3 regions of the Bacillus pretiosus genome follow, and region 2 is predicted to be linked to each of the others. Evidence: riboswitches for the same ligand, from Rfam matches in the RefSeq annotation. Region 2 holds a riboswitch; each other region holds the start of a gene.

Region 1 (4,908 bases), 830 kb from region 2:
AGGAAGATGTTGCTAAGAAAATTGGTGTAACGCGGCAAGCGGTATATAAGTGGGAAAATGATAAAAGTTGCCCTGATATTGAAAATTTGATCTTATTGAGTGAAATGTATAATGTTACGCTCGATGAGCTAATAAAAGGGAACCAAAATTTAAAAGAGAAAATACATATTGATGAAGATTTTGAGAAAGAGAATGAATTTGGTTTCTACATTGGATGTGGTTTGCTAATTGTGAGTGCTTTCCTTGATTATGAAGGAATGCAAGAGATTTTATTAGGAATTGCACTATTCATGATGGTTTTTTACTCTGACGTGAAGAAAGTTATTTTGAATGAGTTCAGATCATTTTTTTAAAGAAAAGATATATATGATAAGAAGTGAGAAGAGTCCGTTATATTTCCTAGGAAAGAGTATAACAAGTAATTGAATTGTTTTATAATGATTTCGGGATGTTGATAGTATGTTAAAAAGCTCAAACAAGTATAACCCCGTTCTAAAGCTAGGACGGGGTTCAAAATCTAAGTTTTATTAAGCGTAAAGTTCTTTCAAGTATTTTTACTTCGGCAAAGACTTCATATAAAACATTACTTATTTGTTACCGAGTTCTTCCGCCAAACCGATTAAAATACCTTCGGTTCCACGAATGTAGCAGAGTCGATATGAGTCCTCGTACTGAACTACTTCGCCAACGAGCTGAGCACCATGCTTTGTAAGTCTCGATACCATTTCGTCAATGTCTTCAACGGTGAACATGACGCGCAAATAACCGAGGGCATTTACAGGAGCTGTCCGGTGATCTGCTATAGTAGGTGGGGTGAGAAATCGCGAAAGTTCAATTCGGCTATGGCCATCTGGCGTAACCATCATAGCAATCTCTACGCACTGAGAACCGAGTCCAGTTACGCGACCAGCCCATTCACCTTCAACAGTAGCTCGCCCTTCGAGATTCAAGCCAATCTCCTCGAAGAAAGAGATTGCGTTATCAAGTGATTCTACAACGATGCTGACATTGTCCATTCGTAGTAATCGGTTGTTTGCCATAGTTTTTATCTCCTTTTATGTATAAATTTATTATTTAATTATCCTCATAATTATACTAAAATCTCTTCTAAACAAAAAACATCTTGTCACAGTGTAGGAAAATGTGACAAGGTGTTTTCGGGTATAGTATAAAACATTTTGTTAACGAACAACACTTTTTAAACCCTCTACTATTGAAATATGCGCGAACTTTATTTCGAGAATGCTATCATTTTAAGAATTCAATAATGTAGTTTCTATTCGATAATATAACTTCGACTTGCCCGCAAAATATTCCGACCCTATTGCTATTAATATAGGAAGGAAATAGATTTATATAATTTATTTTAAGTTTTACTGGTGGAAATTAACTCATCTGCACTAAAGGCTCAATTTTCGCCATAAATGATTGATGAAGCGCCTCGACACCTATTACTAAATGAAGGCGGTCAATAACGACAGACACTTTAATTTCTGATGTACTTACCATTTTAATATGAATATCTTCTTCTTTTAAAGTAGTGAACATATTTGCAGCAACACCTGGATTAGAGACCATACCAGATCCTACAATGGATACTTTTGCTAAATGATTTTCATATTCTACAGATTCATAGTGAAGTGTTTCTTGATTTTGTTCCAATACCTCTAATGTTTCTTTTAAATCATTAGAATGGATTGAGAAGGAGAGGTGAACAGTTCCTTCATTTGTAATACTTTGAATGATGATATCTACATTAATATGTGCCGCTGCTAATGAAGAGAAAACTGTTGAAAGTGCACCTTGTTCTAATCCTTTCATTGTGACGCGTGTAATATTATCTTCAAATGCAATACCTTTAACGATTGATTGTTGTTCCATGTTACATTCTCCTTTTACAATTGTTCCGTTTTCTCGTTCCATACTTGAGCGAACTTCTAACATGACATTGTGATTTTTAGCAAACTCAACAGCACGCGGATGTAATACACCAGCACCGAGATTTGCAAGTTCCAACATTTCATCATAAGAAATTTCATCTAATTTATAAGCATTTTTTACAACTCGTGGGTCCGTCGAATAAACACCGGTCACATCCGTGTAAATATCACATTTTTTTGCTTTCAGTGCAGCAGCTAATGCAACAGCAGTTGTATCAGAACCACCGCGGCCAAGTGTTGTAATTTCATGCTTTTCACTAACTCCTTGGAAGCCAGCTACAATAACAATCGTGCCTTCAGTAAGATAAGACTGAATTCGATCAGTATTAATTTCAGTAATCCGTGCACTACTATGTACAGATTCTGTCGTAATACCAGCTTGCCATCCAGTTAATGAAGTCGCGTTATAGCCTTTTGCTTGTAGTGCCATCGTTAATAATGAAATAGTCACTTGCTCTCCTGTTGATAGAAGCATATCCATTTCGCGTTTACTCGGATTTTCTGAAATCGCGTTAGCAAGTGCTACGAGTTCATCTGTGCTTTTTCCCATTGCTGAAACGACAGAGACGATGCTATGTCCTCGTTCATATTCTTCAATAATTAAATTTGCTACATGTTGAATGCGCTCAACGCTTCCAACAGAAGTGCCACCAAATTTTTGTACAATCGTTTCCATTACGAATTCCTTCTTTCATCCATTTTTAAGAATAGATTAGGACATATATAGATCCCAATATTCCTGTAGTTACCAGAGAAAAAACAAAAAACACCATCTCAAATAAGTGAGGATGGTGCTGTTACAGGAAAAGGGAAACAGAAAACGGAGCTAATAAAAAAACCGCCAAAAAAGGAATACCATAAAAATGATATCTCTTTTTTGTAGATAGCTCTTCATACATACACGTCTGTACATATGACAGTTCTGTTTCTATTCGAAAACAGCCCCAATCGATAAATGCAGAGAAATGTATCGATTTCGGCAATACTTCCTTTCATCTAATTTCATAGACATCTCTGTGTCTCCATTAGAATACTCATAAGTATCGCAACCTCTATCTCACGTTTTAGGCGAGAGTGTTTGATTTATGAAGTTGTTGGTAACATTTGTTTTATAATAATTTAAATTTTTCGGGGAATCAAGTGTTTTATATATATTTTAAAAATTCTTTCTGTTTCTGAGAAAGTTTGTGAAAAATGTAGCAAAATAAATTCATTGCATGTACATTAAAATTATAGTGCATTGGAGGTGGAAGAATGAAGGGGAAAAAGCCTATTTATGTTTCGGCAGAAATGAACACAACAATGGAGAAATTATGGGAATACACGCAAGAACCACATATACATACAGAATGGGATACTCGCTTTACTGAAATTTCATATTTAGAGAAAAAAGAAGGAGAACCACAGAAGTTTTTATATAAAACAAAGATCGGATTTGGACTTGAAATAGCTGGGGAAGGAGAATCGATAGGTGAAATAAGAAAAGAAACGGGTGAACGTATTTCTTCTTTAAAATTTTGGACGGATAATAAATTATCACTTATTCAAATAGGGCGTGGTTATTGGAAGTATACACCGCGTGAAGAACACATTTATTTTGAGACACAATATGATTATGATACGAGGTTTGGTCGTATAGGAAATGTAATAGATTTCTATATGTTTCGGCCTTTATTAGGCTGGGCGACTGCTTGGAGTTTTGATGCGTTAAAATTATGGATAGAAAAGGGACTTCATCCTAAGTTACTAATTAGAAGAACAATGACATATTGGCTCGTATGTTTTTTATTTGCATTTGTATGGATGTATCAAGGAATAGTACCGAAACTAGTGTTTACTCATTCAGAAGAAGTAAAAATGCTATCTGTGATAATTGGTTCAACTGAACATAGTATTTTTGTACTTAGAATAATTGGATTGTTAGAAATTATTTTTGGTGTCATATGGCTGTTGCCATTTCCAAAACGAAAAGTATTTATCGTACATATTTTTATGTTAATAGCCTTAACGATAGCGGCAGGGATTACGAATATTGCAAGTTTTACAGAGCCGTTTAATCCAATTACATTAAACGTTCTAATCATGGGATTATCAATTGTCGGTTATATAAATAGCACGAACTTGCCAAGCTCAAAAAATTGCAAGAGGAAGAGAAAGGGATAATGTATGGCTAATATGTATGAAAGACTATTAGGGGATTCTTATAAAAAACTACATCCAAAATTACAGAAACGCTATGAAATTACAGAAGAAAATAGTTTTACTGGAGAAGGAAAGATGGATGAGATTTATGGTGGTTCTTTTTTCGTAAAATTCATATTAAAAATTGCATCAAAGTTCCGTATGTTTTTCTCTGAGCGGGGGAAGGAAGTGCCATTTACAATACATAATACCGCTGAGCGGGATGAACATGGACATGAACTTGTGCGGTGGAATCGTACTTTTTATTTTCACAATAAGAAAAGATATTTTAACGCCGTTATGCAGTTGGATGAAGAGAATAATGAAATTGTAGATTGTTTTGGTGAACCACACATACTTGTTTCTACATTGAATTTTCATATTGATGAGGTGGGGGCAATGCATATTTCCTCAAAGAAACAATGGTTTTACATGTTTGGCAGAAAAGTCCCGTTACCTAGATTCTTATACGGAGAGGCCAACATTGTAGAAAGTTATGATGAAACACGACAATGCTTTCGAATTCATGTACAAGTACGCAATCCGTTAATCGGTTCATTATTTTCATATAAGGGAACATTTGTGGAGAGGAAATAAATGATATGAAAAATATAATAGTTGGGCTTGCTTGTTATATTGTTTTTCTAATATGTGAGTGGACAAATGTAAACCCAGTTGAAGCAATTATTTTATTATCTATTTTGTTATTTATACCGATGTCATTTTGCATTCTTGATAAAAAGACAAGAAGTGGATCATATGTATCCTTTTATAAACTAGTATCGCT
Region 2 (4,908 bases):
AAAAAAAGCATACCGCCGCTTGACGATATGCACAAAAATGCATAAAAGCGTACGTTACGATATACGCAACGTACGCTTTTTATAAGACAAAGATGCCTTATATATCCGCACGGGTTGCGTAATGATATGAATGTTTTCTGCCATTTAACAGAGCTAAGCCCATTACATTTACGATTACAATCATTACGCACACCCCCTTCATTTATTTTCCATTTATAATCTTACAACTTTATTGAGTATTCTGTCAATTGTTTTTTACAAACCGAATAAAAATATACGCTACATCATTTTGAAATAAGGGAATCTTCTGTAAGAAAGGGCATACAAAATAAAAAAAGAATAAGAAATCGTTTTCACAAACATTTCATTTGAAAAATGTTATCAAACACCCTACAATCACCTTATACTCACTCTTACAAGTTGCTATTTTAGGAGGACTAATCATGACAACTAGCAATACGTACAAATTTTATTTAGACGGAGAATGGAGAGAAAGCTCTTCAGGAGAAACAATCGAAATTCCATCTCCATACTTACACGAAGTAATTGGACAAGTACAAGCAATTACTCGCGGAGAAGTAGATGAAGCAATTGCATCTGCAAAAGAAGCTCAAAAATCATGGGCGGAAGCTTCTCTACAAGATCGCGCAAAATATTTATATAAATGGGCTGATGAGCTCGTAAATATGCAAGATGAAATTGCCGATATCATTATGAAAGAAGTCGGTAAAGGTTATAAAGATGCGAAGAAAGAAGTTGTTCGTACAGCTGATTTCATTCGTTACACAATCGAAGAAGCTCTTCATATGCACGGAGAAAGCATGATGGGCGATAGCTTCCCTGGCGGAACGAAATCTAAACTTGCGATCATCCAACGCGCACCACTTGGTGTTGTATTAGCAATCGCACCATTTAACTACCCAGTAAACTTATCTGCTGCAAAACTTGCACCAGCATTAATTATGGGTAACGCTGTTATTTTCAAACCAGCAACCCAAGGTGCAATTAGTGGTATTAAAATGGTTGAAGCACTTCATAAAGCTGGCCTTCCAAAAGGTCTTGTAAACGTAGCTACAGGACGCGGTTCTGTAATTGGTGACTACTTAGTAGAACACGAAGGCATCAATATGGTATCGTTCACAGGTGGTACAAACACAGGTAAACATTTAGCGAAAAAAGCTGCAATGATTCCACTTGTATTAGAACTTGGTGGTAAAGACCCTGGTATCGTTCGTGAAGATGCTGACTTACAAGATGCTGCAAACCATATCGTAAGCGGTGCATTCTCTTACTCTGGTCAACGTTGTACAGCTATTAAACGTGTACTTGTACACGAAAACGTAGCAGATGAGCTTGTTAGCTTATTAAAAGCGCAAGTAGCTGAACTATCAGTTGGATCTCCAGAACAAGATAGCACAATCGTTCCATTAATCGACGACAAGTCTGCTGACTTCGTTCAAGGTTTAGTTGACGACGCTGTAGAAAAAGGTGCAACAATTGTTATCGGTAACAAACGTGAGCGTAACTTAATTTACCCAACATTAATCGACCACGTAACAGAAGAAATGAAAGTTGCTTGGGAAGAGCCATTCGGCCCAATCCTTCCAATCATCCGTGTTTCTTCAGATGAGCAAGCAATTGAAATTGCTAACAAATCAGAGTTCGGCTTACAAGCAAGTGTCTTCACAAAAGACATTAACAAAGCATTTGCAATTGCTAACAAAATCGAAACTGGTTCTGTTCAAATTAACGGACGCACAGAGCGCGGCCCTGACCACTTCCCATTCATCGGTGTAAAAGGTTCAGGTATGGGCGCACAAGGTATTCGTAAGAGCCTTGAGTCTATGACACGTGAAAAAGTAACAGTATTAAACTTAGTTTAATCTTATATGTAGAAGCTGATCTAATTTTGGATCAGCTTCTTTTTATATCAAATAATTATTCATTCCTAATCACAAACTCTTCTCTATAATCTGATTATTACTATATCCATTGACGTATAAAAATACATTTGTTACTCTTAAAGACGTTAATTTAATATTTAAATCCTCATTCGTATCTCGGTGAGGTAGAGGTTGCAGTCATTAAGAGTATCATTTCAAGAGATGTAGTGGCATTGATGAAGGAATGAGAAAGGAATGATTGCCGAAGTAAGTTGTGTCCACCATGCACGCTTGCTGGGTCTGCATTTAATAAGTGCAGAACTGTCACAAACGTTTCGTTTGTGGAGAGCTATCGAGAGGTATGTCGTGGGTTTCTTATAAGATAGAAAGCATGTAGCGGCAAATTACGTGCTTTTTTTGTTTTGTTTGGGACTTCTCTTCTCTACTAAGAAGACATACATATCTCCTCGCTTGACTTGGTTATACTAACTTTGGAGGTATTTTCTATGCAACAAAAAAAATGGGGCTTTTGGGTACTAACAGCTTTCGTTGTCGGTAACATGGTTGGCGCTGGTATTTTCATGGTGCCAAGTACGTTGGCACAAACAGCAAGCCCTCTCGGTGTCACTTTAGCTTGGTTAACAACAGGGTTTGGTGTTTTAATGCTAGCTCTTGTTTTCGGTAATTTAGCAATTCGTCGTCCTGATTTAACGACAGGACCACAAAGTCATGCATATGCTTTATTCTCAACACCAAAAAAGAAAAAAATGGCTGGTTTCAGTATGGTATGGGGATATTGGGTTGCAAACTGGGCAAGTAACGTTGCCATCATTACATCTTTCGCGGGATATTTATCACTCTTCTTCCCAATTATGAAAGATACACGACTACTATTTTCAATCGGTTCTTTTAACATAGAAGTCGGAAAACTAATTACATTTACGATTTGTTCCATCTTACTTTGGGGAACTCATATTATATTAACAAACGGTGTAAGCGGAGCTGGAAAACTAAACTTCTTAGCAACAACAACGAAAGTAACAGGATTCCTTTTATTCATCGTCGTTACGTTATTTGCATTCGAGGCTTCTAAGTTTGGACAATGGTACACACCGATGATCGATAAATCAGGTGTATCACACGGCCTTCTTTCACAAGTAAATTTAGCCGCTCTTACAACACTTTGGGCATTTATCGGAATTGAATCAGCAGTACTTTTATCAAACCGTGCTACCTCTCCTAAAACAGTAAAACGCGCAACAGTTGCGGGATTACTTATTACAGTTGCGATTTACTTAGGAATTACAATTTTAACAATGGGTGTCCTTCACGTTGATAAATTACAAGCTTCTGAACGTCCATTAGCAGACGCATTAAACGCTGCAATGGGGCATGGCGGCGGGAAACTGATGGCATTACTTGCTCTTACTTCCCTATTCGGTTCTATCTTGGGCTGGATTTTATTAAGCTCAGAAGTACCATATCAAGCTGCAAAAGAAGGTTTCTTCCCTTCCTTCTTTACGAAAACAAATAAAAAAGGAAGTCCAATTTACTCATTACGATTAACAAACATTATGTCGCAAGTGTTCTTATTCTCAACACTATCCGGAACAATTGCGGAAGCTTATACATTCGTTATTACCGTATCAACACTAGCCTACCTCATTCCATATCTCGTTTCACCAATCTTCCAGTTAAAACTAGTCGCAACTGGTGAAACATATAAAAATGAAATGCGGGCAAGAATTACAGATGGCATAGTAGCAGTAATCGCACTTTGCTACGCACTATGGGTTATTAAAACCGGCGCATCCGATATAAAAACGTTCCTTCTCGGAATTGGTTTATTCGTAATCGGATTTGCTTTCTATCCATTAATGAATCGTGATGAGAAAAAAAATAACGAAAAGAAAAACGGGCAAGTTGCATAACGCAATTTGCTCGTTTTTTCTTTTGTAAAACATATATAATAGAACAAAGAGGTGAAAAACATGTCAATCGAATCACTATGGAGCAGTCGCTTCCAACAACATATTCAAAATATCATTACATACTTTGCACGTATGATTAACGGTTTACTATATAGCTTTATCTTTATTTCATGCGTTGGCGCATATTACTATGCTCAGTTTCTAAAAGCATCTCCTTCTAAAGGAATATCTTTACTACTTATCACGATTGTACTTACATTCATTATAACGAGATGCCCGATCCGTACATTTATTCAAAAACCTGATGCTGTCTATTTGCTTACATTAGAAGAGAAACTAACGTCTTATTTTAAAAAATCTCTTCTATATAATTACATCATTCAGCTTTTCCCATTATTATTTACGTTCCTTATTCTCGTTCCACTTGCACTGCAATCATTACAATTAACTGTACCTTTCTTATGTACAATCTTTATCGTTTTAATGATTACGAAAGCTTGGAATATATATACACATTGGATGTGGCGTGATAGTCATGAAAAAAACATATGGTTCATTATTCGTATTACTTGTAACGCCCTAATCATTTACATGCTATTTTACTCGGCACATGTTCTCATATTAGGCGGATTGCTCTTACTACTTGCTTTCCTACTTCTATACACGAAAAAACAGCCTACAAAACGAATACCGTGGGATTACATAATCGAGCAAGAAGAAAAAATGAACGTTCGTTTTTATCAATTTGCTAGCATTTTCACCGATGTTCCACAACTAAATAAGCAAGTAAATAAAAGAAAATGGCTTACAAATTGGATTGAACCTTTATTACATAAAAAACAAGCAACTTTCTTCTATTTACATACACTGGCATTTTTACGTGGGAATGATTATTTCGGTATATATATTCGTTTAGGGTTGATCGGTGCCTTCGCCTTATATTTTATACCAAACATATACGTAAAAGGCGCTATCGCTTACATCGTCCTATATATGATTTCTATGCAGCTCCGTTCCCTGTGGAAATATTTTTCGGGAAATATTATTGTAGCATTATATCCAATTGATACTGAGAAACGAATGAATCAATTTCT
Region 3 (4,908 bases), 2.1 Mb from region 2:
ATTATTACAGGGGGATTATTTATGCAGAAATTAATTGTCTTTGCTATTATTGGATTTTTCGCTCAATTGATTGATGGGGCGCTTGGAATGGCGTACGGGGTAACATCTACCTCACTATTATTAATGTTTGGTATCGCACCGGCTGTAGCTTCCGCATCTGTTCATTTAGCTGAGGTGGTTACAACCGCCGCTTCTGGTGCATCTCACCTCAAATTTGGAAACGTTGATAAATATACCGTTTCCAGGCTTACATTGCCAGGAGCAATTGGCGCATTTATTGGAGCATGTTTTTTAAGTAATTTACCTGGCGATGTAATTAAACCGTACATTTCCGTATTTTTATTTACTTTGGGGGTTTATATTTTATTACGATTCCTCATTCAAAAACAAATTGTTACTTCAAATAAGCGTATGTCTGCTAAACAGCTTGTTCCGCTTGGCTTATTTGCTGGATTCGTTGATTCAACTGGTGGTGGTGGCTGGGGTCCGATTACGACACCTGTGCTTTTGGCAAGAGGAAATGAAGCTAGAAAAGTTATCGGATCTGTAGATACGAGCGAATTTCCTGTTTCACTCGCTGCAACAATCGGCTTTTTCATTTCTCTTGGCTGGGAACAAGTAAGCTGGGTTTGGGTATTTTCTCTTATGCTCGGTGGTATCGTTGCGGCACCGATCGCTGCATGGTTAGTGCGCATCGTTCCTTCTCATTTACTTGGCGTATTAGTTGGCGGCCTTATTATCTTTACAAACATTCGTACACTGCTTACTACATTTAAAGTTGATCCAACTATTATTTCACTTTCTTACGTGGCAGTTGGTCTTGTCGTTATTATTTCTATTTTCATTGCTGTTCGCAATCATTCCAAGCGTTCTAACGCATCGACAGCTGGATATCCGAATGATCAAAAACAAATGCTACCATAACGATAAAAATACCGCCCGATATACTTCGAGCGGTATTTTTTATTGTTCTATTTTCCAATTAATCATCGTTTCTGTAGTGCCAATTCTCTTCATATGTAGTTTCTCTAATACACGAATCGAGCTAATATTTTCAAGAAGTGTCTCTGCAATAATCGTTTCTACCTCTTCTGTTTGAAAAGCCCAATTTATTAGCTCTCTTACAGCTTCTGTCGCATACCCTTTATTCCAATATTTCTCAATAAATCCGTAACCAATTTCTACTATATGTTCCTCATTTGGTTTCCCTTTAAACCCTATATCACCTAGAACGATGTCATCTTCTTTTCGAATGACATACCACGCGCCCCAAGGTAATACTTCCTTATCTTTTTTTACAGTTTCTACATGTCCTACAATATGTGGACCACTATCATATCCTTGCTTGCTCGCAACGTGCATCCTCTCTTCTGTACACGGTACTATATAGAGCCTTTCTGTTTCTAATTTCATGTTGATTTCCCCTTTTCAATTAAACAATACTTCAATTTTACCAGAAATAAAAAGAATATTCATTCTACTTATCAGATTTATACTTATTCTTTGAAACGAATTTAAGGAATAATCCTCTTTTGATAGTTATGTCGAATTATATTTTCTGAATTTTCTTTTAATTTTAGAGGGTTTTTCAATATTTTTTGCGAAACATTTGTATAACAATTTCTTTCTTTATTTTTTTACATAACAGTTGGTTCGGGTGGAGTTTTGCGAGCGTTTCCTATACAATAACCGATATTTTTTGACTTTTCCTAACAAAATATCTTGCAATATATTCAGAAAGTCATTACAATTGCCATATATTAAAAATCTTAGCAATATATCAAATCCTCATCAATCCGATGAGGTAGAGGTTGCGACTTTTATGAGTAAAACGGACGAGACACAGAGAATGTCACCGACTCCGTTTGAAAGGAAAAGTTGCCGAAGTTTATATTTCTTCTCTGGAATTATGAGCTGGGTCTGTCTCCGAAAGGAACAGAACTGTCACGTTTACAAAATTACCGTGTAAACGTGGGGTGCTATCTTAACGGAAGGGTATGATGGGGTGGTTATTTGTGAAACGTTCCGCCAAATTCCTTTGGCGGTTTTTTGTATTTTTCTCCCCCGTTCCTTCCTATCTTACAAGAAAAGGAGTGTTGAACATGAATAGCGCAACGAATCAAGCTACCTCTAAAACGCAAACTACACAAGGACAAGGTGAATTAAAACGCGGATTAAAATCTCGTCACCTTACGATGATTTCTCTCGGTGGTACAATCGGTACCGGACTATTTCTTGCCAGCGGTGGTGTCATCCATTCAGCTGGACCTGGTGGCGCATTAATTGCATACGCCGCAATCGGGATTATGGTTTACTTTTTAATGACAAGCTTAGCTGAACTCGCAGCTTACATGCCTGTTACTGGATCTTTTAGTACTTATGCAACAAAATTTGTTGATCCGTCCCTTGGCTTTGCACTTGGATGGAACTATTGGTATAACTGGGCCATTACAATTGCTGCTGAACTCGCTGCTGTAACATTAATTATGAAATTTTGGTTCCCAGATACCCCTTCTCTTATTTGGAGTGGATTATGTTTAGCTATTATTTTCCTTTTAAACTATTTATCTGTTAAAGGGTTTGGTGAATCTGAATATTGGTTCGCACTTATTAAAGTAGTTACTATTATTATCTTTTTAATTGTCGGCTTCATGATGATTTTCGGGATTATGGGCGGCGAATCTGTTGGCTTTAAAAACTTCACTGTTGCAGATGCGCCATTTAATGGCGGCATTATGGCAATTATCGGTGTATTTATGGCTGCTGGGTTCTCCTTCCAAGGAACTGAATTATTAGGAGTTGCTGCTGGTGAAACTGCTGATCCAGAGCGTAACATTCCGAAAGCAATTCGCTCGATCTTTTGGCGTATTCTTTTATTCTATATCCTTGCGATTCTCGTTATCGGTTTATTAATTCCTTATACAACTGAAAGCCTTGCCGCAAGTGATGTTACAGTAAGTCCATTTACACTTATTTTTGAAAAAGCAGGCGTTGCCTTTGCTGCTTCTGTTATGAACGCTGTTATTTTAACGGCAGTACTATCTGCTGGTAACTCTGGAATGTACGCATCAACTCGTATGCTTTGGGACTTAGCTCGCCAAGGTAAAGCACCGAAGTTTCTTGGTAAATTAGATAGCCGCGGTGTACCTGTTAACGCATTAATCGTAACGTCAATTGTTGGTAGTATCGCTTTCATTGCTTCCTTATTCGGTGACGGTGTTGTATACATTTGGTTATTAAACGCATCTGGAATGTCTGGCTTTATCGCATGGGTCGGAATCGCAATTAGTCATTACCGTTTCCGTAAAGCATATATCGCTCAAGGTAAAGATTTAAAAGACTTACCATATAGAGCAAAATGGTTCCCGTTCGGTCCAATCTTCGCATTTGCACTTTGTGTCATCGTAATTTTAGGACAAAACTACGGCGCATTCATGGGCGAAGCAATCGATTGGAACGGTGTACTCGTTTCTTACATCGGTTTACCACTCTTCTTAGTACTATGGTTAGGATATAAATTTACGAAGAAAACGAAAGTGATTCCACTTGATAAATGTGAATTGAAATAAAGTGAAACGAGCAAACAAATATGTTTGCTCGTTTTTTATTCCAATGCTTCTCCCTTCCCTATTCCTCCTGTTTTTGCAATAATAAAGGAAATATACATAAAGGTTGGGATACCATGAACATTCGCATTACTGATGAAGCAAAAGCAGCTATACATAGATTAGAACGTGAAGACAAAAAAATCATTCGCATTAGAGGAACAATGACAAACTCTTGCAGTATTTTCGTTGATGTTGATTTAATTTGGGATACATATGATGCAGATTATGTTGTATATGAAGATGCTGAGTTTATCGTACAAATGGATTCATTTACGAAAGACTACACTGGTGATACGGTGACACTTGATTATAAAACGACAGGTTTTAGTATTACGACTCCGAGTGAGACTTTAGTTTATGGGTTGTCGATTAAAAAATAAAAATTATTTTCAGCTGATCAATGAGGTGAAAAAATGGGTAATTATGTTCCGTTAAAATTTTTATTTAATGAAGAATTAGCAGAAATAATGGCTGATTCTATTTGTAAACACGATCCTAATTTCTCTAAAAGAAACTTCGTATCTTCCGTAACATGTAAAGTTGAAAATTTAGAGTTAAAGCAACGTATAGAAGTAATAGCAGATGAATTACACAATGTATTACAAAAAGATTTTAATGAAGCAATACATATTTTACTGAAAACATTGGGACCAGAAAATACAACAGAAGTAGGTACATTTACAAACGGATATATGTACATGCCTATTGCAAAATACGTTGAAAAATATGGGCTTAACGATTTTGAACCCTCATTTAACGCCATGTATGAAATAACAAAAAGAAATACTGCTGAATATGCTATTCGTCCTTTTCTTGAAACATACCATGATGGCACACTAGACATATTACAACAGTGGATTCATGACGAAAACAGCCACATTAGGAGATTAGTTTCCGAAGGTACAAGACCAAGACTTCCTTGGGCTAAAAAAATGGGAGCTCTGAAAGGTGACTTTAAGAACAATTTACAACTTCTTGAACCATTAATGAATGACCCGTCTAAATATGTCCAAAAATCAGTAGCCAATCATATTAACGATATTACGAAAGAAGATAAAGAACTCGTTTTTCAATGGTTGCAGCAGTTACGTGATAAACAGCATCCGGTTAATCCTTGGATTATAAAACATGGGTTAAGAACGGTGATAAAAAGTGGTAATTTGCCAAAAGATTTTTCTTTTTAAGTACTTTATACAAAACCGCTTATACTTCATTTTTGAAGTATAAGCGGTTTTCTCTTTCAAACATTACCCTTGTCTTAAAATATTTTGAAACATTTTTGGCTTATTTCGTTTAAACA

The links. A riboswitch is a leader RNA that binds a small molecule or an ion and turns the genes downstream of it on or off. The one in region 2 is predicted to bind lysine.
Region 1: linked by a shared signal. The riboswitch ahead of ACU8YW_RS08885 (aspartate kinase) and the one ahead of ACU8YW_RS04480 (amino acid permease) in region 2 are both predicted to bind lysine.
Region 3: linked by a shared signal. The riboswitch ahead of ACU8YW_RS15195 (amino acid permease) and the one ahead of ACU8YW_RS04480 (amino acid permease) in region 2 are both predicted to bind lysine.

The regions. Positions count from the first base shown of each region.
Region 1 is NZ_CM129593.1:1,691,750-1,696,657, forward strand. Features, by position in the region: gene ACU8YW_RS08875 (helix-turn-helix domain-containing protein) at 1-353, shown strand, start outside; gene ACU8YW_RS08880 (VOC family protein) at 588-1,040, opposite strand; gene ACU8YW_RS08885 (aspartate kinase) at 1,387-2,616, opposite strand; lysine riboswitch at 2,817-3,003, opposite strand; gene ACU8YW_RS08890 (DoxX-like family protein) at 3,195-4,103, shown strand; gene ACU8YW_RS08895 (DUF4166 domain-containing protein) at 4,107-4,718, shown strand; gene ACU8YW_RS08900 (YndJ family protein) at 4,724-4,908, shown strand, end outside.
Region 2 is NZ_CM129593.1:859,307-864,214, reverse strand. Features, by position in the region: gene gapN (NADP-dependent glyceraldehyde-3-phosphate dehydrogenase) at 444-1,883, shown strand; lysine riboswitch at 2,062-2,243, shown strand; gene ACU8YW_RS04480 (amino acid permease) at 2,390-3,814, shown strand; gene ACU8YW_RS04475 (ABC transporter permease) at 3,875-4,908, shown strand, end outside.
Region 3 is NZ_CM129593.1:2,955,461-2,960,368, forward strand. Features, by position in the region: gene ACU8YW_RS15185 (sulfite exporter TauE/SafE family protein) at 1-924, shown strand, start outside; gene ACU8YW_RS15190 (GNAT family N-acetyltransferase) at 964-1,413, opposite strand; lysine riboswitch at 1,798-1,990, shown strand; gene ACU8YW_RS15195 (amino acid permease) at 2,103-3,569, shown strand; gene ACU8YW_RS15200 (iron-sulfur cluster biosynthesis family protein) at 3,683-3,988, shown strand; gene ACU8YW_RS15205 (DNA alkylation repair protein) at 4,022-4,792, shown strand.